One region of the Variovorax glucosi genome, then DNA from elsewhere that is predicted to be linked to it. Evidence: riboswitches for the same ligand, from Rfam matches in the RefSeq annotation. Region 1 holds a riboswitch; the other holds the start of a gene.
What was found. Region 1 has a riboswitch for cobalamin ahead of ACSFA3_RS03465 (TonB-dependent receptor domain-containing protein). Riboswitches for the same ligand answer to the same signal wherever they lie in the genome.

Region 1 (10,610 bases):
CAGCCGCATGAACTCGTCTTCCCGTTCGCCGAGCGCCTGCGCCGTCAGCACACGCTCCCGTTCGACGGCACCGTGCAGGCGTTCGCGCAGGGCGACGTCGCGGATGCGGATGAAGCGCCACGGCTGCATGAAGCCGACGCTCGGCGCATGGTGCGCGGCGTCGAGCAGCCGGCGCAGCACATCCGGCGCGACCTCGCCGCCGGCGAAGTGGCGCATGTCACGGCGCTCGCGGATGGCGCGGTGGACGGCCTGCGCCTCTGATTCGGTGAAGGCGTGATCGGGCATCGTCAGGTCAGTCTTCGATGCCGCGCTGCGCCGGAATGCCGGCCTTGAAAGCGTGCTTGACCAGCGTCATCTCGGTCACGGTGTCGGCGATTTCGATCAGTTCCGGCGGGCAGCGGCGGCCGGTCAGCACCACATGCACATCCTTCGGCCGGGACTTCAGCGTGTCGAGCACGTCGTCCAGCGGAAGCCAACCGTAGATCAGCGGGTAGGTGATCTCGTCGAGCACCACCATGAAATGCTCGCCGGACAGGATCGATTCCTTCGCGCGCTCCCAGCCCTCGCGCGCGATCTGGCCCGAACGCTCCAGGTCCTGGCTCTTCCAGCTGAAACCGTCGCCCAGCCCTTCGATCGGGATGCCGATCTGCTCGAACATGCGGTGTTCGCCGAAGCGCGCCGTCGGCACCTTCATGAACTGCCAGATCTTCACCTTGCGTCCGTGCACGTGATGGCGTCCGTGGGCGCGCAGCGCAAGCCCGAAAGCAGCCGTGCTCTTGCCCTTGCCGTCGCCGGTGTTGACGATGAGCAATCCGCGCCGCTCGCCCTCCGGCTTGTCGTAGGGCTTGGCGCTGGGAGGGGTTTCGATTTCCATGATGTCTGCTTTCGTTGTTCGGTTCATTCAGCGCGGCAGCGCGATCCATTGGCCGGCAGCACCCGATGCGGGCGTGCTTTCGATGCGGCGAACGTGCACGCGATGGTCGAACACCGCTTCGAGCGCCGCGTGCGTCGCCGGATCGGCACAGGCGCCGTGATGCAGCAGCCGCCCCTGCGCCATCACCACCATCTCGTCGGCAGCCAGCGCCACCGACAGCTCGTGCAGCACGCTGACCACCGTGCGACCTTCGGAAACCAGCGCGCGCACGGTGCGAATCCAGTCGGCCTGGTGCGGCGGATCGAGATTGGCCAGGGGCTCGTCCATCAGCAGCACGTCGGCCTCGACCGCCAGCGCACGCGCCAGCAACACCCGCTGCCGCTCGCCGCCGGAGAGCTGGCCGAGCGGGCGGTCACGCCAGTCCCAGGCCTGCGTGGTGCGCAGCGCGCGTTCGACGGCTGCGTGGTCGGCATCGCCTGGCGGAGCGAGCCAGCGCTGGTGCGGCAGGCGGCCGAGCATCGCGACGTCTTGCACGATCAGGTCGTCGGCGCTGCTGTCGCCGGCACCGTTCTGGCCCAGCCACGAGAGGCGCCTCGCGCGCGCGCGTCCCGTCATTCCGGCGAGCGGTTCGTCGAATAGCTTTACTTCGCCGCGATGCTTCAACAGTCCGGCCAGCACACGCAGCAACGTCGATTTGCCGGCGCCGTTCGGGCCGACGATGCTGGTCCAGCGTGCGGTCGAAAGCCGCAGCGAAATATCGTGCAGAACAGGTGCCTGCCCCAGCGACGCACCGACGCCTCGTGCTTCGAGCGCGCATGTCTGCAGGTCGTCCACTGTCACGACACACCCCGCGCATTGCGTCGATGCATCAGCCACAGCAGATAGCTGCCGCCCAGCACCGCCGTCAGGATGCCGACCGGCAGTTCCTGTGGCGCGATCAGCCAGCGCGCCAGCAGGTCCGCAGCCATCAGCAGCAGCCCTCCCATCGCCGCCGACAGCACGATCAGTCCCGCGTGAGTGGTCTTGACTACCGAGCGCACGAGGTGCGGCGCGGCCAGCCCAACGAAGGCGATCAGTCCGGTCTGTGCAACGGCGGCGCCGGTCGCCAGTGCGAGCACGGCGACCAGCGCGACGCGCATCGCGCCGAGCGGCAGGCCAAGGCTGGCAGCGGTCGATTCGCCGAGCGCCAACCCGTCGAGCACCGGCGCCAGCGCCCAGGCGCAGATCAGGCACAACGCGCCCGTCGCCGCCATCACCGCGCAGGCACTCCAGCCGACCAGTCCGGTGCTTCCGAGCATGAAGCCGGTGATCGCCTGCAGCAGATCGGCCGAGCCGAGCACGACCAGGTCCTTGATGGCGCCGAGCACCACGCCGACGATCACTCCCGCCAGCAGCAGCCGCAACGACTGCTGCACGCCGTTCGCCAGCGTCAGCGTGATCAGCACCGCGAGCACGGCGCCGGCAAACGCTGCGCCGGTAAGCCCGAGCCGCATCAGCCACTGCATGCCGGCGATGCTGCCCGGCGCGACATGGCCGAAGGCCAGCAGCGCCAGCGCGACGCCGAGCGACGCACCCGACGCGCTGCCGAGCAGATACGGGTCGGCCAGCGGATTGCGAAACAGCCCCTGCGCCACCGCGCCGGCGAGCCCCAGCAGCATGCCGGCCAGCCAGGCGCCCAGCGTGCGCGGCAGGCGGATGTCCCAGACGATCTGCAGCGCGACAGGGTCGTGCCGCATCGCCAGCACGCTCTCGACGCCGGTGCTGCCGATGCCGAGCCCGAACAGCAGCACGACCACGCTCGCACAAGCCAGAACGGCGCCCAGCAGCATTGCGCGCCGCCGCTGTATGTTCATCTGGCGGCGCCCTGCCCTGTCAGGCAACTCGCCATCAGGCGCGCGGCCTCGCCCATTCGCGGTCCCGGCCGCACCAGGATGTCGGCGGCGTCGGCATCGAAACGGCAGACGCGCCCTTCGCGCACCGCACGGATGCCGCTCCAGCCGGGCCGCTGCTCCATGCCGACGCCGCTGCGCACACCGACCATGATCACGTCCGGATTCGCGCGCACGACGAACTCGGGATTGAGTTTGGGGAACGGGCCGAGCGTCGCCGGCACGATGTTCCGCACGCCGAGCCGCTGCAGCGTTTCGCCGATGAAGGAGCTTTCGCCGGCCGCGTACGGCCCGTTGTTGACCTCGAAATAGACGCGCACGTTGCGCGCCGATGCGGGCACCGATTGCGCAGCCGCGGACACGCTGGCGTCGATGATCCGCCAGACCCGCTGCGCATCGTCGACGCCGAGGATCGTGCCCAGCGCGTCGAGCACGCGCTTGACATCCGCATGATTCTTCGGCTCGAGCACGACCACCTTGATGCCGAGAGCCTCGAGCCGCTGCGTCACGCGCGAGGCCCTGGCCAGCAGCACCACGTCGGGACGCAGCGCGACGATAGCCTCGACGTTCGGGTCGAGCCCGCCGCCGACCTGCGGCAGCGCCCGCACCGATGCCGGCGAATTCGAATAGCGGTCGATGCCGACCAGCCGATCGCAGGCGCCGAGAGCGCAGACCGATTCGGTAAGCGACGGCAGCAAGGACACGATGCGCTGTGGCGATTTCGGCAAGGAAACGGTAATGCCGCGTTCGTCGCGCACGTCGATCTCTGCCTGCGCAATCAGCGCATGAAACGCCAGCGCCGCAAAGAGCAAAACGGACTTCAGCGATGTCATGCAGCTTCCTTCAACGTGAGCGGCAAGCCGGCGACCATCAGCGTGACACGGTCGCAGGCTGCGGCGACCGACTGGTTCAAGCGGCCCAGCGCATCGACGAAAGCCCGCACTTCGCGGCCCATCGGAATCACGCCGAGACCGATCTCGTTGCCGACCAGAACCACCGGGCCGCGCGCATTAGCAAGGGCGCTAATCATCGCCTCGACGGCTTGCGTCGGCGGCTCGGCCGGCGCTTCGACGTCCGGCATCGGCATCAGCCGGTTTGTCAGCCAGAGCGTCAGACAGTCGACCAGCACCAGCGTCTGCGGCGCGCTGTGCGCGGCAATCGCTTCGGCGAGCGCCAGCGGCTCCTCGACCGTGCGCAAGCCGGGCACCCGCTGCGCCCGGTCTTCCTGGTGACACGCGATGCGTTCGCGCATCTCGTCGTCCCACGGTTGCGCGGTCGCGATCAGGACGGCGCAGTGAGACGGAGAAGCCGCCAGCCACGCGGCGGCAGTCAGTTCGGCACGGCGCGACTTGCCGCTTTTCTGCCCACCGAGGATCAGTTCACGCTCGGACATCAGCGTCCTCATGTACGAATTCGATCGATCGGGCCTGGAACAGCTCAGCGGTCGCTTCGGGGTTCGAGGCAAACCATGCGTGGAAGTAACTGGCGCGCACGCTGCCGTGCACGTAGACCGCTTCGCCAGACGGGCGCCCAGCGCTTTTGCTCGGCGCGCTTTCAGGTCGCGAGGTGCGTGCAGCCACCGGATGCACCGTCTCGCAGGTCGAATAGTGGAAAGTGTGGCCGCGCAGTTCGCCTGCGCCGGTCTTCAGCCGCTGCGGCCCGAGTCCGGCCAGCCGCTTCTGCATCGTCACGCCGCCGGGGAGCAAACCCCACATGCGATGCACCTGGCCGTCGGCCGTCGTCAGCGTGTCGAACAAGGACATCATCCCGCCGCACTCGGCCCAGATCGGTTTGCCGCCCACTGCATGCGCCACAAGCGCGTCGCGCAACTTCATGCAGCCAGCGAGCTTTTCCGCATGAAGTTCAGGATAGCCACCAGGCAACCACACGGCATCGCACGCCGGCAGCGCATCGCCTGCCAACGGCGAGAAGAATTCGAGGCGCGCACCGAGCGCGGCGAGCACGTCGAGGTTTGCAGGGTAGATGAAGGCGAAAGCCGCATCGCGCGCGACGGCGACGGTGCGGCCGGCCAACAGCGCCGAGCCTGACCTGGCCGGCTCATCGGCAACCGGCGCGGCAAAACAGACCTGCGGCAGCTCGCCGATCAGCCGCTGCCCGAGCGGCGTTTTCGCCAGCGCATCCGCGACGGCATCCAGCCGCGCCATGGGATCGTCGGTCTCCTGCGCCATCACGAGGCCGAGGTGGCGTTCGGGCAGCGCGAAACCCGCATCTTTCGGCAGACCACCGAGCCATTGCGACGGCTCGCGCAACGCGTCGCGCAGCATGCCCGCATGACGCTCGCTGGCCACACGATTCGCCAGCACGCCGGTCCACGGCAGTCCGGGGCGGAAGTTCTGCAGCCCGAACGCCAGCGCTCCGAAGGTGCCCGCCATCGCGCCGGCATCGATCACGGCCAGCACCGGCAGTCCGAAGCGTTCCGCCAGATCGGCAGCGCTCGGCGCGCCATCGAACAGACCCATCACGCCTTCGACGATGACCAGGTCCGACGACGCGGCGGCCTCGTGCAGGCGCGCGCGGCAATCGTCCTCGCCGTTCATCCAGAGATCGAGCGAATGCACCGGCGCCCCGGTAGCGAGCGCCAGCCATTGCGGATCGAGAAAATCCGGACCGCACTTGAAAGCCCGCACGCGACGTCCGGCACGTGCATGCAACCGTGCGAGCGCCGCCGCGACCGTGGTCTTGCCTTGCCCGGAGGCCGGCGCGGCCACGAGCACGGCGGCGCAGACCGCGGTCGATCCGCCCTGCTGCGCCGCGGAAAGACTTACTGCGGCGCCCACTTCAGGCCGATGTAGCCGGCGCGTCCGCTGGTCGCGTAGGTGCGGGCCAGCACGTAGTCCTTGTCGCCGACGTTGTCGATGCGCGCGATCAGGCTCAGTTCGCGCGTGAGCTGCGTGCTCGCCACCAAGTTGAATACCGTGTAGCCGCCGAGCTTGCGAAGGTTCGCCGCATCGTCGTAGCGCATGCCCGAGGTCTGCATTTCAGCGCCGAGGCGCCATCCGGCGACATCCCAGTCGGCGCCGACCGTGCCGTGCTTGCGCGCGCGGCGGGCCAGCTGGTTGCCGGTCGAAAGATCGCGCGGGTCCTGGAAGTCGGCCGATGCGCGCAGCGTGACGGCGCCGATGCGATGGCCGGCGGAGAGCGTCACGCCTTCGTACTCGGCGCGCGCGGTGTTGCCGTAGCAGCCGCCGAATCCCGAGACGACCGCGTCGGTGCAGGCGAACGAGCTGGTGTCGAAGGTGATCAGGTTGGTCACGCGGTTGCGGTAGGCGACGATGCCCGCGTTGGTCGCACCTTCTGCATAGCGCAGACCGACTTCGATGTTCCGGCCCTGCTCGGGCTGCAGGCCGGCGACGCCGTATTCGCTGAAGCGCTGGTAGAGCGTCGGCGCGCGGAACGAAGTGCCGGCAGATGCGGTGATACGCCATTGCGGCGTGATCGCAAATCCGTAGCCGGCGCTGCCGGTGGTCTTGCCGCCGAATTCGCTGTCGTCGTCGTGGCGCACATGCAACTGGACCGAGTGCGGGCCCTGCACGAAACCGTAGCCCAGCGCGAGCGCGTTCTGCGAGCGCTTGCCCGTCAGACGATCACCGAACGCAGTAGCTGCGTTGTCGAGCTGGTCTTCGCGCCGTTCCAGCGCAACGGTCGCCGAATGCGGGCCGAAGCGGAATTCGTTCTGTAACAGGTAGTTGCGCAGCTGCGTCTCGGTCCGATAGAACGACGGGTTGGTCTCGTAGGTGCTCTTGCTGTCGGTGACCTGCAGACGCGTGCTGTAGATGTCGTTCCATTTGGCGATCCAGGCCGCGCCGACGGTGCGCAGCGTGTTGGCATTGGTGTCGTCGGGATATCTTGCGAGGCGGACGGGAGAACGCGTGTCGTAGCGCGAATCGGTGTCGCTGCGCAACATCGTGAGTTCGACTCGCTGCGATGGATTGATCCTGAAGCCGAGCCGCGCGTTGGCCGAGGTGATGTCGTAGCCATCGCGGTCGGGGCTGTAGAAGCCGTCCGCAGCGAAGGTTCCCGTGCGCACCAGATTGCGCAGGCGCTCCGGCCGCACATCGAAGCCGTCGCTGATTTCTCGCGAGACCCCTAGCGAATAGTCGAAGGCGTTGTCCGGCCCGGCCGAGCCGCTGACACCGGCTTCGCCCCGGCGCAGCTTGTAGCTGCCGATACCGACGCCGACATAAGGCATCGGCTTGCCGTCGCCGCGCTTCGTGAAGAGCTGGATCACGCCGCCGATGGCGTCCGAACCGTAGACCGCCGCAGCCGGGCCGCGCAGTACTTCGATACGGTCGATCTGCGACAGCGGAATGGCTTCCCAGGACACGCCACCGGTCGTCTGCGAATCGATCCGGACGCCGTCGATGTAGACAGCTGTGAAGCGCTGCTCCGCGCCCCGAATGAATACGCTTGTGGTGTTGCCGATGCCGCCGTTGCGCACCATCTCGATGCCGGGCAATCGCGCCAGGATGTCGGCGACACCGGTCGCGCCGCTGCGCTCGATGGTCGCTCGGTCGACGATGGAGACGTCGCTCACCAGGTCGGACAGCGGCTGCGCCACGCGTGCCGCGGTGACGACCGTTTCGCCGAGCGAGGGCGCGGCGGCCATGGACTGCGCGACCACCGGAAATGCGGTAGCGACGGCCAGAGGCAGTGCGGCCAGCCGAAGGCAGGCGCGCGCGGACAGGCGACCGCCTGAAGAAGAAACTTTGTGTGTCATGGAACCGATCTCGAGAACAGGACCCTGTCCGGCTTCCCCGCCGGACATCTGGGTGTCACGACGGCAAGCGCGAGCGCACGCCGTCACCTCGTTGGCCGGTATCCGGGCTGGCAGACCAACCTTCGCCGCCTTCCCAGGCACCTGTTTCAGGGCGCCCAGTGGCTGATTGACGAAAGCGGCGCCGTTCGATGTCTCGACGGCGCCGTCTGCTTGACCGTTGCGGGGGCAGCGCAGGTTGACCGCTGCCCGATGGGCTCTGGCTTCCTGCTTCCCGTTGAACTGCGCCGCCTGAACAGCGGCACGAGCACCAACGCGGCGGATTCTAAAGCTGCCGACATATAAAGGCACCCATACAATCTCCGACCATGCCCGTCACGAGTCCCATCGACCAGATCGCCGAGCGCGTCGAACGTCTGCTCGTTCGCCACGAAGAGCTGCAGCGCACCAACGCGTTGCTCCAGCATGAGGTCGAGTCGCTGACGCGCGAGCGCGACGCGCTCCACGCGCGACTCGTTGCGGCAAGAACCCGTGTCGATGCACTCCTTCAGCGACTTCCGGCCGATGCGCCGCACGCGTCTCCCACTCCTCCGCAGGATTCCACCGCCTCATGAAACAGATCGAAGTCCAGATCATGGACCAGAACTATCTGCTCGGCTGCCCCGAGGGCGGCGAAGCCGAACTGCGCGAGGCGGTCGAGCGGGTAGACACCGCCATGTGCAAGATCCGCGATGCCGGCAAGGTGCGCGCGCGAGACCGCATCGCCGTGCTCGCATCGCTCAACCTGGCCTACGACCTGGGCCAGCAGGTGGCTGCGACGTCTGCTGCGCTGATCACCATGGCGGTGGCCGCAGCGGAGAAGTCGGAGAGCGCGGATGACTCGGCGAACGGCGACGCTTCGCACCCCGATACCGACGAAGCACGTGCAGCCCAATTGGTCCAGCGGCTGGACCAAGCCCTTGCCGGCGACAGTCATTTGCTCTGAATGAATACGCACGCCGCCGTATCGGCGCCTAGAATCCGAAGTGTCTGCGGTGTGTGTCGGGCTTAATATTTCCTTGTTCCAATGCTCTCCGGAGCCGGGCTTGGTACATCGCTCGATGGGCGTGATCATCTCGCGTCAGATGAACCCGAAGTCTTGCTGCCCTCGCCCACCTGAACCCTGGTTCAGGATGCGGGTCCGGTGCACATCCGCAGACACCTTATGTTGCTAGAACCTTCGCTGATCGCCGAACTCGCCGCACTCGGGCTCGTCAGCGGATTTCTGGCCGGATTGCTAGGCATCGGCGGCGGCATGCTGATGGTGCCGTTCATCACCTACATCATCGGCCAGCGCGGCGTTCCGGCCGATCTCGCCGTCAAGATGGCCATCGCCACATCGATGGCGACCATCGTCTTCACCTCCATATCCAGCGTGCGCGCACACCACAGGCGCGGCGCAGTGCGATGGGACATCGTCCGCCGGCTGGCGCCGGGCATCGTCATCGGCAGCCTGGCGGGCAGCCTCGGCGTTTTCGCGCTGCTCAAGGGCTCCGTGCTGGCCATCGTCTTCTCTCTTTTCGTCGGCTTCTCGGCGACGCAGATGTTTCTCGACCGCAAGCCCAAGCCGGCGCGCCAGATGCCCGGAACCGCCGGTCAGCTCACGGTGGGCGGCGTCATCGGGTTCGTGTCCGGACTGGTCGGCGCGGGTGGCGGCTTCATCAGCGTGCCGTTCATGGCCTGGTGCAACGTCTCGATCCACGCCGCAGTCGCGACAAGCGCGGCGCTCGGCTTTCCGATCGCAGTCGCGAACGTGGCCGGTTACGTCATCAGCGGCCAGTCGGTGCAAGGGCTGCCGCAAGGCGCTTTCGGCTACATATGGCTGCCGGCGCTGGGCGTGATCGCTGCCTGTAGCGTGCTGACGGCGCCGCTCGGCGCGCGGGCCGCTCACAGCCTGCCGGTCGGCAAGCTCAAGCGCGTGTTCGCCAGCCTGCTCTATCTGCTGGCCGCGTACATGCTCTGGAAAGGGCTGACCGGCTGAACTTCAGATGATCCGCGAGTAGCGTGCGCGGTCGCGGTCGACCTGCAGGTAACGATCGAAAATCATCGCCACCGCCCGCACGAAGAACCAGCCGGTCGGCGTCACTTCGATGTCGTGCGGTCCGACGGTGACGAAACCTTGCGCGACCAGCGGCTTCAGCGCCTCGATTTCCTTCGCGAAGTAACTCTTGAAGTCGATCAGGTGACCGAGCGCGATCGACTCGAAGCTGACCTGCCCCTGGCACATCAGAGCCATGATTACCGCGCGTCGCAGCACGTCGTCGCGAGATAACGCCAACCCGCGCACTACCGGCAGTCGGCGCTGTTCGACCAGGTCGTAGTATTCCTCCAGCGTCTTTGCGTTCTGGCTGTAGGTCGCGCCGATGCGGCCGATCGCCGACACGCCCAGCGCCAGCAGATCGCCGTCGGGCTGCGTGCTGTAGCCCTGGAAGTTGCGGTGCAGCCTGCCCTGTCGCTTGGCGACGGCGAGCGCGTCGCCCGGCAGCGCGAAATGGTCCATGCCGATATAGACGTAGCCTTCGGCCTTGAGCGTCGCGATCGAACGCGACAGCATGCGGATCTTCGCCGTCGATTCCGGCAGTTCGTTCGCATCGATGCGACGCTGCGCCCTGAAACGCTCGGGCATGTGCGCGTAGGCGTAGAGCGCGATGCGGTCAGGGCGCAGCGTGCAGATCTGCGCCAGTGTCCGGTCGAACGAATCGGCCGTCTGCAGCGGCAGGCCGTGGATGAGATCGACGTTGATCGAAGCGAAGCCGATGCTTCGCGCCTCGGCGACCAGATCGAAGACCTGCTCCGCCGGCTGGATGCGGTGCACCGCCCGCTGAACGGCCGGATCGAAATCCTGGACGCCGAAGCTCAGCCGGTTGAAGCCCAGTGCCTTGATGTGCGCGAGACGGCCCGCATCAATGGTGCGCGGATCGATCTCAATCGCGTATTCGCCGTCGGGTGCGAGCGTGAAGTTGTCCCGCAGCATCGCCATCAGCCGCCCGAGCGCCGCGTCGTCGAGGAAGGTCGGCGTGCCGCCGCCGAGGTGAAGCTGGCTCACCGTCGCGCCCCGGCCGAGTTGCGCGAC
Region 2 (10,610 bases), on a different contig from region 1:
CGTGCTGTTCGGACGTGAAGTCGAATTGAGCGACGGCACCGCTGGCCGCTGCGAAGGCGTCGGCGCGGCCGGCGAACTGCTTGTGAAGACGGCGACCGGGTTGCAGCCGATCACCAGTTCCGAAGTCAGCGTGCGGCCGCGCCGCGCGGAATCGTCATGAAGCCGGTCGTGAAGGCGCATTCGACCAGGCATGCGGCGTGGAATGTCGCAGCTGTCGTTCTGGTGCTCGCGAACGTCGTCTATTTCGCCTGGAGCCAGGGTGCGTTTGCCGTTTTCGGCGCGCAACCGGAGCGCTTCACCCAGACCGAGCCGCAGCGGATGGCGCGGCAGGTGAACCCGACGCTCTTGCGGGTGCTGAAGGAGGCGCCGCCGGTGCCATCCCCGGACGCAGCGCCAGCCGAAGCACCGATATCCGATGCGGCTGCAATATCCGAACCGCCGACCGTAGCGCCGTCGACGGTCGATCCGACAGATCGAACCGCACGCTGATATGACAGCGCGATCGCGCGTGTGCTATGTCGCTTTAGAGGCGATCACTATATTTGGCGACTGCGGACTGTAATTAGACAGTCAAAACTATAATTGGCTGTAATCGGGTTTCCATGCTCGTTGTCTCGGCGTCTGGATATGCCGGTAGGTCAGCAGGAGCAATCCATGGCGAATGTCGTTTTCCACAGAACCGAGCTGGCAGAGCAGATGGTGCGAGCCATCATGGCCTCGACTGTCGGCTCGGCCTCCGCGTCCGGGCTGTTCCTTGCCGCGCCCAGGCGCACCGGCAAATCCACGTTCGTGCGCGAAGACCTGCGTCCGGCGCTTCAGAAAGTCGGCGCGACAGTTCTGTATGTGGACCTGTGGGCCAACAAGCAGGCCGATCCGGGTGCCGTGATCGTCGGTGCAGTACGTACCGAACTTGCCAAGCACGAAGGCATCGTGGCGCGCCTGGCCAAATCGGCCGGCATGGAGAAGGTCAGCGTCGGCGGTGTCGCTTTCTCCCTTGACCGTGTGGGGCTGGGCAAGGAGATCTCGCTCAGCGGCGCTCTGGCTGCGCTGTCGGACGAAACGAAGAAACCGATCGTGCTTCTGATCGACGAAGCGCAGCACGCCATCACCACCGATGCCGGTTACGACGCCCTTTTCGCGCTGAAGGCTGCACGCGACGAACTGAACAGCAGCCAGCACCACGGCCTTCGCATCGTGGCCACCGGCTCCAACCGCGACAAGCTGGCGATGCTGCGCAACAGCAAGGACCAGGCCTTCTTCGGCGCGCCGCTGGTGGCGTTCCCGGCGCTGGGCGCCGACTTCATCGACTGGTTCTGCAAGGGGGTCGGTCTGGCCGGTCCACTGGATCCAGAGGACGTGATGAAGCTCTTCAAGCGCGCGTCCTTTCGACCCGAGATCCTGGGCACGGCAGCCGACAGCCTTCGGTTCGACTTCGAACTGAGCGGCGAAGAAGCTGGAAAGGCCTTCGCTGCCGCCGTCGAAAAAGAGATCGAAGAAGCAGATCTACAGACACTGCGTGTGATCAACGCGCTCACGCCGCTCCAATCCGCCGTGCTGCGCGTTCTGGCGTCCGACGGCGACAGTTACGCCCCTTTCGAAGCCCGCACGATGGAGAGTTACCGGAAGGTCCTGTCAGCGATTGCTCCCGACGAATCGATCGTTCCGGATGTGTCTAACGTCCAGGCTTCGCTGGCATCGCTTCAGGACAAAACGCTCGTCTGGAAAGAAAAGCGAGGCGTCTATGCCCTCGAAGAAAGCACGACGGCCGATGTCCTGCGGCGGTACATGATCACCGCGACAGATCGAACCGCACGCTGAAGCGCGTGCCCGGCGGCCGCTGGTCGGGATGCGCGTCCTCGAGCGTGACGGTCGCGCCATGCTGGCGTGCGATCTCCCGCACGATGGGCAGGCCCAGGCCGGAGCCGTCTGCCTCGTTCCCCAGCACGCGGTAGAACGGTTCGAACACCAGTTCCCGATCGGCCTCCGCAATGCCCGGCCCGTTGTCCTCGACCTGCAGCAGCACCACGCGCCCGAACGGATCTGCCAGCACGCGCGCGGTGATGACGCCGGGATGCACCGATGTTGACGGCGTGTAGTTCAACGCGTTGTCGACCAGATTGCGCACCATTTCTTTCAACAGCGTCGGGTTGCCCCGCAACGTCGCGCCGGGCGTGCCGGCTTCCGCGCCGTCGTAGCCGAGGTCGATGCGCTTTTCGATCGCGCGCGGCACGGCTTCGCGCACCACCTCGATCGTCAGGCGTGCCAGGTCGCAAGGCAGCAGTCCGACGACGGCGCCGCTGCTTTCCGCCCTCGCCAGCGACAGCAGCTGGTTGACGGTGTGCGTGGCGCGCACGCTGGCGCGGCCGATCTGCTTGAGCGACTGCTTGAGGTCCTCGGCATTCGCGCCCTCGCGCTGCGCCAGATCGGCCTGCATGCGCAGTCCGGCCAGAGGCGTCTTGAGCTGGTGCGCGGCGTCGGCCAGGAAGCGCTTCTGCGTCGCGATCGAGTCCTGCAGCTTGCCGAGCAGTTCGTTCACCGACGACACCAGCGGAATCACTTCCTGCGGCACCGACGATTCATCCAGCGGGCTCAGGTCGTCGGGCCGGCGTTCGCGTATGCGCGCCTCGATCACCGACAGCGGCTTGATGCCGCGCACCAGCGCCAGCCAGATCAGCAGCACCGCCAGCGGCAGGATCGCGAACTGCGGCAGCAGCACGCCCTTGATGATCTCGGTGGCCAGCACCGACTGCTTTTCCCGCGTCTCGGCCACCTGCACCAGTGCCGGCTGGACATCGGCGCCGGCCACCACCCAGAGCGAAGCGACGCGCACCGGCAGGCCCCGCATCGTCGCGTCGTGCAGGTAGACGACGCCGGGCACCGGCGGCTCGTCGGCCGTCGGCGCTGGCACGTCGCGCTCGCCGCTCAGCAGCTTGCCGGCCGCATCGAGCACCTGGTAGTAGACGCGGTCGGCATCGTCGCCGCGAAGGATCTCGCGAGCCGGCTGCGGCAGCAGGAACTGCAGTTTGCCGTCCTGAACAAGCACCAGCCTGGCCAGCGTCTGGACGTTGTATTCGAGCGAGCGGTCGAAGGGCGCGTTCGCGATGCCCTGCGCCACCAGCCAGGTCAGGCCGATGCTGACCGGCACCAGCAGCAGCAGCGGCGTCAGCATCCAGTCGAGGATCTCCCCGAACAGCGACCGCTGTGCGCGCTGGAAAAGCTTCAAGCTGCGATCTTCTCGAGGCAGTAGCCGAGTCCGCGTACCGTGGCGATGCGCACCGGGCCTTTCTCGATCTTCTTGCGCAACCGGTGGATGTAGACCTCGATCGCGTTGATGCTGACTTCCTCGCCCCATTCGCACAACCGTTCGACCAGCTGGTCCTTGCTCACCAGCCGGCCGGCGCGCTGCAGCAGCACTTCGAGCAGGCCGAGTTCGCGGGCCGAGAGTTCCACCATCTTTCCGTCGAGCGTCGCGACGCGCCCGGCCTGGTCGTAAACCAGCGGGCCGTGCTTGATCGCGTTGCTGGTGCCGCCCATGCCGCGGCGCGTGAGTGCGCGCACGCGGGCTTCGAGTTCTTGCAGCGAGAACGGTTTCGCCATGTAGTCGTCGGCGCCGTAGTCCAGGCCCTTGACGCGCTCCTCGACGCTGTCGGCCGCGGTCAGCACCAGCACCGGCATCTGCGAGCCGCGCGCGCGCAGCCGCTTCAGGATTTCGAGGCCGTGCATGTTGGGCAGGCCGAGGTCGAGGATCAGCAGATCGAATTCGCTGTTGGTCATGAGCGCCGCATCGGCCTGGGAACCGGTCGCCACGCGGTCGACCGCCGCTCCCGAGGTGCGCAGACTGCGCAAGAGCGCATCCGCCAGCACCTGGTCATCTTCAGCAATCAGTATCCGCATCGCCACCTCCGGCTCGTTGTGTCGTCCCCGCTCAAATTTTAGGCGCCTGCGTACGCTTCCAGTCCGATGGTTACTACGGTGGCGACATCGTCGCCGACACTTTGACGGAACTCGGCCTCCGCCTGCGCCACCGCATTCCGGAAAGCCTGCAGCCAGGCCAGCCCATCGGCGGTGAACATCACCCGGCGCGCGCGGGCATCGAGCGGATCGGGCGCGCGCACCACCAGCCCCCAGGCTTCGCACTGGTCGACCAGCGTGCCCATGGCCTGCTTGGTCATGCCGGCGCGCTCTGCAAGTTCGGTAAGGCGCGAGCCGTTCTGCGAGAGATGGCGCGTGATGTGGATGTGGGCCGCGCTGATCTGGGCTCGCGCCGCGAGGTTCGACAGCGCCAGCGGCACCTCGATGTCGTGCGCCATCAGCGCCAGCACGCGTTCGTCGAACCGACGCATGGCATGGCCGAGCAGACGGCCCAGATGGGTCTGGCGCCAGGCGTCGGCATCGTGGTGGAAGACATGTTCAGGCATGACTGAAATAGTAAATCAAACTGACTAAAAAATGGGTTTACTTCGTTCGACCAGCCCCTAAACTACTGTTCAAGCATCCAGCCTGTGGTTAAAGGCAGCTGGGTGGAATCGAATCCAAACCGTTGATATTTCAGGAGTTTTTCAAATGGACGCACTTGTCAAGGGCACCAGCATTTCCGTCGCCGGCAGCGAAAAAGCCAAGGCACTCCAGGCCGCACTGGCCCAGATCGAAAAGCAGTTCGGCAAGGGCACGATCATGCGTCTGGGCGAAGGCGAGGCACTGGAAGACGTGCAGGTCGTCTCGACCGGCTCGCTCGGCCTGGACATCGCGCTCGGCGTCGGCGGCCTGCCGCGCGGCCGGGTCATCGAGATCTATGGCCCCGAATCGTCGGGCAAGACCACGCTCACTCTGCAGGTTATCGCCCAGATGCAGAAGCAGGCCGGCACCTGTGCCTTCGTCGACGCCGAGCACGCGCTCGACGTTCAATACGCGCAGAAGCTCGGCGTGAACCTGTCCGACCTGCTGATCAGCCAGCCGGACACCGGCGAGCAGGCGCTCGAGATCGTCGATTCGCTGGTGCGCTCGGGCGCCGTCGACCTGATCGTGGTCGACTCGGTCGCCGCGCTCACGCCGCGCGCCGAAATCGAAGGCGACATGGGCGATTCGCTGCCCGGCCTGCAGGCCCGTCTGATGAGCCAGGCGCTGCGCAAGCTGACCGCCAGCATCAAGAAGACCAACTGCATGGTCATCTTCATCAACCAGATCCGCATGAAGATCGGCGTGATGTTCGGCTCGCCCGAAACCACGACCGGCGGTAACGCGCTGAAGTTCTACGCCTCGGTCCGCCTCGACATCCGCCGCATCGGCACGATCAAGAAGGGCGAGGAAGCGATCGGCAACGAAACCAAGGTCAAGGTCGTGAAGAACAAGGTCAGCCCGCCCTTCAAGACGGCCGAGTTCGACATCCTGTTCGGCGAAGGCATCAGCCGCGAAGGCGAGATCATCGACATGGGCGTGACCGCCAAGATCGTCGACAAGGCCGGCGCCTGGTATGCCTACAACGGCGAGAAGATCGGCCAGGGCCGCGACAACGCCCGCGAATTCCTGCGCGAGAACCCGGCGCTGTCGCGCGAGATCGAGAACAAGGTGCGCGATTCGCTGGGCATCCCGCTGCTGGCTGCCGATGCCGGCTCCGAGGAGTCCGAAGCCAAGGCCAAGGCAGATGCGAAGGCCGAAGCCAAGGCAGCCAAGGCGGCCGCCAAGGAATAAGTGGGCTTTTCCGCACCGTCGCTCAAGGGCCGCGCGCTGCGGCTGTTGAGCCAGCGCGAGCATTCCCGGCCCGAACTCGAGCGCAAGCTCAAGAAGTACGAGGAAGTGCCCGGTACGCTGGCTGCGGCCCTCGATGAACTGGCGGCCAAGGATTTCATCAACGAGGCGCGGGTCGTCCAGTCGGTGGTCAACCTGCGCGCGCCGCGCATGGGCGCCGCGCGAGTGCGTCAGGAACTTCAGCAGAAAGGCATTGCGCCCGAAGCGATCGCCGAAGCGGTGGCCGATCTGCGCGACTCCGAACTGGCGCGTGCCCGCGACGTGTGGGGACGTCGTTTCGATGCGCCGCCCGCGGATGCAAGGGAGCGAGGCCGCCAGATGCGTTTTCTGATGGCCCGCGGATTCGCAGGAAGCACGGTTTCAAAACTTTTCCGTTTTGACGCTGAGGCGGATGCAGACATCTGAATCAGTTGATCGAAACTTGTAATTTCCAGCTCGAACTGAACAAATGTAAAGATCGACTGATAAAGTTCGTGCTCATTGCGACGGCTCGGTAGGAGTCGATTTTGACGACTCAGCCGGAGGTGTTGGCATGGACAATTTCTCCAAAGGTCATGCGACCGAGAAAATTCTTCGTTCATGGACTTTCTGGATCCACACGCATCTGCGAGAGGAATGCCAGGAGTACATGGAGAACTACAAGCTCAAGGAAATGAACGCGGCGCCGGGCAACGAACGAGCGACCGCCATCTTCCGTGACCTCTGCGACGGCTCCACTGAAGTGGCCGTGATCTCGATCTGGGAATCGATGGAAATGATCCGCCGTTTCGTCAGGACCGAACACCAGCCCTCGATCCATCCGGACGACCGCAAGAAGCTGCTCGACCGCGATCCCGTCGTACGGCACGAGGTGATCACCGACGAGCACGTTTTCTCGTTGATGCCGGCCGAGTGGCGCTGATACACTGCGCCCGAGTTGTCAGGTGTCCTGGCGCTTCCTGGAAACGGGGAAGCGGCCAGGGTGAAACGGGAAGTCGGTGCGCAGTGGTTGAACGATGCCACGCCATGCCGACGCTGCCCCCGCAACGGTAAGCGAGTCGAAAGCAAGACCCCGGGATCCGGTCCCGAACCACTGTGTCACGAACGGCATGGGAAGGTGGTGCTTGCAGGAACGCACATCTCGTGCCTTCCGCTCGCGAGCCCGGAGACCGGCCTGACGACAAGCGCATGACCTTGCGGTGGGCGAGGATCGGCGGGCGGACGAATGGCGTCCGGCTCGATGCAACGCCGCATCCGCCGGAATCGCTCCCACCGACGCCTCCCGATTTCCCTCTCTCCGCCAGGTCGTACCGACCATCGAACGCGCGGCGGGCGCGGAGGGATCCATTTCATGAACGAGCGAAGCATCGCTCCAAGCGACGCGCCATCCGGGCCACCCGGCTCGTCCACGCCGGGAACCGTCTGGTTCGTAGGCGCCGGTCCGGGCGATCCGGAACTCATCACCGTCAAGGGCCGCGGCCTGATCGAACGCGCCGGCGCCGTTCTGTTCGCGGGCTCGCTGGTGAGCGAGGCGGCCACGCGCTGGGCGCCGGCCGATTGCGTTATCGCCGACAGCAAGGACATGACGCTCGAGCAGATGTCGGCCTGGCTGATCGCGCAGGCCGCGCGTTGTGAAACCGTGGTGCGTCTCCAGACCGGCGACCCGGGCCTCTACGGCGCGCTGATCGAGCTGGTGCAGCCGCTGGACGCAGCGGGCGTGCCGATCGCGGTGGTGCCGGGCGTTTCTTCGGCGATGGCGTCGGCGGCTGCGGCGGTCGAGAGCCTGACGCTGCCCGAAGTCACCCAGACCGTGATCTTCACGCGCGTCGAGGGCCGCACGCCGATGCCCGAAGGCGAATCGCTCGAAGCGCTGGCGGCGCACCACAGCACGCTGTGCATCTTCCTGAGCATCACGCTGATGGGCAAGGTCACGGCCGCGCTGCTGGCCGCCGGCTGGTCGCCCGATGCGCCGGTGGTGGTGGTGCACAAGGCCAGCTGGCCGGGCGAGGAAAAGATCGTTCGCGGCACGGTCGCCACCATCCAGGCGCTCTGCCGCGAAGCCCGCATCGCGACCCAGTCGATGATCATCGCCAGCCCCAACCTGGGCGCGCGGCAGTGGACAACGCTCGCCAAATCCAAGCTCTACGACGCGAGCTTCACCCATCGATTCCGGCGTGCCAGCGTGCCCGCCGCCGACCTCGTCCAGGACACCCCATGAACACGACCACGACACCCAGCGAAACCATCCTTCTGGTGGGCCACGGCTCGCGCGAAAAGTCAGGCAACGACGAGATCGAGGCCTTCGCCGCGCAATGGCGCGAACGCCGGCCCGGCTGGCGCATCGAGGTCTGCTTCATCGAGTTCTCCGAGATCACGATGAGCGAAGGCCTGCGCCGCGCCGCCGAGGGCGCGCGGCGCGTGGTCGTGGTGCCGCTGATCCTGAACGCCGCCGGCCACGTGAAGATGGACATTCCGCAGGCCATCGACGGCGCGCGGCTCAAGTTCCCGTTCGTGCAGTTCGCATACGCGCCGCACCTCACGGCCTGCGATCCGATCCTCGCGATCCTGCGGCGTCGCCTCAAGGGCGCGATGCAGGCGCTCGACATGCCCGACCCGACCACCACCGGCGTGGTGATCCTGGGGCGCGGATCGTCGGACCGGCAGGCCAACGGCGACATGGCCAAGATGGCGCGCTGGCTGATGGAGGAAACCGACCACGAGCTGGTCGACCTCGCCTTTACCGGCATCACCTATCCGCGCCTGGAGAAGGCCGTGCAGCGCCAGAGCCTGCTGGGCATGACGCAGGTCGTGGTGCTGCCGTACTACCTGTTCAACGGCACGCTGGTCGAACGCATCGCGCGCCAGGTCGAGAACCTGAAGACGCAGTACCCGACGATCCGTTTCATCTCGACGAAGTACTTCGGCTTCGAGCGCGAGATCTTCGAGGTGCTGGAGCAGCGCGTGCTCGACCTGCGCCGCGGCATGCCGATCGCGCTCATGCCCTGCGACGGCTGCAAGTTCCGCGACTTCGCGGTCGAGAACGGCATGGGCGGGCATCACCACGACGACGCGGTGCCGCACAACCACGATCACGACCATGCGCACGATCACGCGCATCCGCATCCGCATGCCCATCCGCATGACCACGCGCACGATCACGGCCATGACCATGGACACGCACATGACCACGCGCCCGCCCGTTGAGTCTCGCGCGAACGTCGTCACCGAGCAGCTCACCGCTGCCGGCCGCGCGATCGAGCACGACTCCTTCGCCGTGATCGACCGCGAGGTCACGTCGCACGCCTACACGGCCGAGCAATGGCCGGTGGTGCGCCGCATGATCCACGCGAACGCCGACTTCGACTTCAACGGCCTGACCGACTTCCATCCCGGCGCCATCGATGCCGCCGTTGCCGCGATCCGCTCGCGCGAAAGCCGCGTGGTGGCCGACGTCGAGATGATCTGTGTCGGACTCTCGGAACCGCGCCTGGGCCATTTCGGCATGGACACGCACCAGTTCATCAGCGACGAGGACGTGATCGCGCAGGCCAAGGCCGAAGGCACGACGCGCGCGGTGCAGGCGATGCGCAAGGCGCACCGGCTGGGGCTGGTCGACGGCGCGATCGTCGGCATCGGCAATGCGCCGACCGCGCTGATCGAGATCGTGCGGCTGATCCATGAAGAGGGCGCGCGCCCGGCGCTGGTGGTCGGGATGCCGGTCGGTTTCGTGTCGGCAGCCGAGTCGAAGGATCTGGTCGCGCTGGAGCACGAGGTGCCGTGGATCGTGATCCGTGGGCGCAAGGGCGGCTCGACGCTTGTGGTGGCCGCTATCCATGCGCTGCTCGGGCTAGCGGAGGCACGCGAACTCGCATGATGATGAAGAAGGACGCGCCCCGCGGCACCCGCACCGGTTTCACGACCGGCGCGTGTTCCGCCGCGGCCGCGCGTGCCGCCGTCATCGGACTCGTCACGGGCCAGGTGCCCGACAGCGTCGAATGCCTGCTGCCCAACGGCGACCTCGTGACCTTCGCGGTGCAGGACGGTCGCGTCGACGCGACCGGCACGCTGGCGCATGCGATGGTCGTCAAGGACGCGGGCGACGACCCGGACTGCACCGACAAGGCGCATCTCACCGCCGATGTACGGCTGCTGCCCGAACGCGCGGGGCAGGTATTGCTCGCTGGCGGCCTGGGCGTCGGCACCGTGACGATGCCGGGGCTCGGCCTGGAAGTCGGCGGTCCCGCCATCAACCCGGTGCCGCGCCGCAGCATCGAAGCCAACGTGCGTGCGGTCGGCGAGTCGCTGCTCGACGAGGTCGGGCTCGAAGTCGCGATCTCGGTGCCGCAGGGCGAGGAGATGGCGAAGAAGACGCTGAACGCGCGGCTCGGCATCCTCGGCGGGATTTCGATCCTCGGCACCACCGGCATCGTGAAGCCGTATTCGACCGCCGCCTACCGCGCGAGCGTGGTGCAGGGCGTGCACGTGGCCGGCACGCTGGGCCATGGCGTGGTCGTGCTGACCACCGGCGGGCGCACCGAGAAGTTCGTCATGGGCGAGATGCCCGAGCTGCCCGAAGCCGCCTTCGTGCAGATGGGCGACTTCCTGCGCTACGCGATGAGCGCCGCGGTCAAGGCCGGGCTGAAGCGCGTCGTCATCGGCGGCATGGTCGGCAAGCTCACCAAGATCGCGCAGGGCGAAACCATCACCCATGCGGGCCGCGCCGAGGTGGACACCGGCCTGCTCGCCGACATCGCGGCCGAACTCGGCGCACCGCCCGACGTATGCGAAGCGATTCGCGGCAACGAGACCGCGCGCTATGCCGGCGAGCGTATGGACGCGCTCGGCCTGGGCACGCAATTCCACACCGCGCTCGCGCAACGCGTCAT

Region 2: another riboswitch for cobalamin. It lies ahead of cobM (precorrin-4 C(11)-methyltransferase); the one in region 1 lies ahead of ACSFA3_RS03465 (TonB-dependent receptor domain-containing protein).

Annotation. Positions count from the first base shown of each region.
Region 1 covers NZ_JBPJZE010000001.1:709,032-719,641, forward strand. The annotation lists gene bluB (5,6-dimethylbenzimidazole synthase) at 1-285, opposite strand, end outside; gene cobO (cob(I)yrinic acid a,c-diamide adenosyltransferase) at 293-874, opposite strand; gene ACSFA3_RS03440 (ABC transporter ATP-binding protein) at 902-1,699, opposite strand; gene ACSFA3_RS03445 (FecCD family ABC transporter permease) at 1,711-2,727, opposite strand; gene ACSFA3_RS03450 (ABC transporter substrate-binding protein) at 2,724-3,596, opposite strand; gene cobU (bifunctional adenosylcobinamide kinase/adenosylcobinamide-phosphate guanylyltransferase) at 3,593-4,156, opposite strand; gene ACSFA3_RS03460 (cobyrinic acid a,c-diamide synthase CobB) at 4,143-5,561, opposite strand; gene ACSFA3_RS03465 (TonB-dependent receptor domain-containing protein) at 5,546-7,501, opposite strand; cobalamin riboswitch at 7,578-7,828, opposite strand; gene ACSFA3_RS03470 (DUF904 domain-containing protein) at 7,867-8,112, shown strand; gene ACSFA3_RS03475 (cell division protein ZapA) at 8,109-8,483, shown strand; gene ACSFA3_RS03480 (sulfite exporter TauE/SafE family protein) at 8,703-9,518, shown strand; gene hemN (oxygen-independent coproporphyrinogen III oxidase) at 9,522-10,610, opposite strand, start outside.
Region 2 covers NZ_JBPJZE010000003.1:339,159-349,768, reverse strand. The annotation lists gene ACSFA3_RS16370 (biotin--[acetyl-CoA-carboxylase] ligase) at 1-160, shown strand, start outside; gene ACSFA3_RS16365 (hypothetical protein) at 157-489, shown strand; gene ACSFA3_RS16360 (ATP-binding protein) at 655-1,818, shown strand; gene ACSFA3_RS16355 (sensor histidine kinase) at 1,790-3,223, opposite strand; gene ACSFA3_RS16350 (response regulator) at 3,220-3,894, opposite strand; gene ACSFA3_RS16345 (MarR family winged helix-turn-helix transcriptional regulator) at 3,933-4,418, opposite strand; gene recA (recombinase RecA) at 4,564-5,688, shown strand; gene recX (recombination regulator RecX) at 5,689-6,150, shown strand; gene ACSFA3_RS16330 (hypothetical protein) at 6,278-6,646, shown strand; cobalamin riboswitch at 6,650-6,916, shown strand; gene cobM (precorrin-4 C(11)-methyltransferase) at 7,076-7,942, shown strand; gene ACSFA3_RS16320 (sirohydrochlorin chelatase) at 7,939-8,928, shown strand; gene ACSFA3_RS16315 (precorrin-8X methylmutase) at 8,906-9,598, shown strand; gene ACSFA3_RS16310 (cobalt-precorrin-5B (C(1))-methyltransferase) at 9,598-10,610, shown strand, end outside.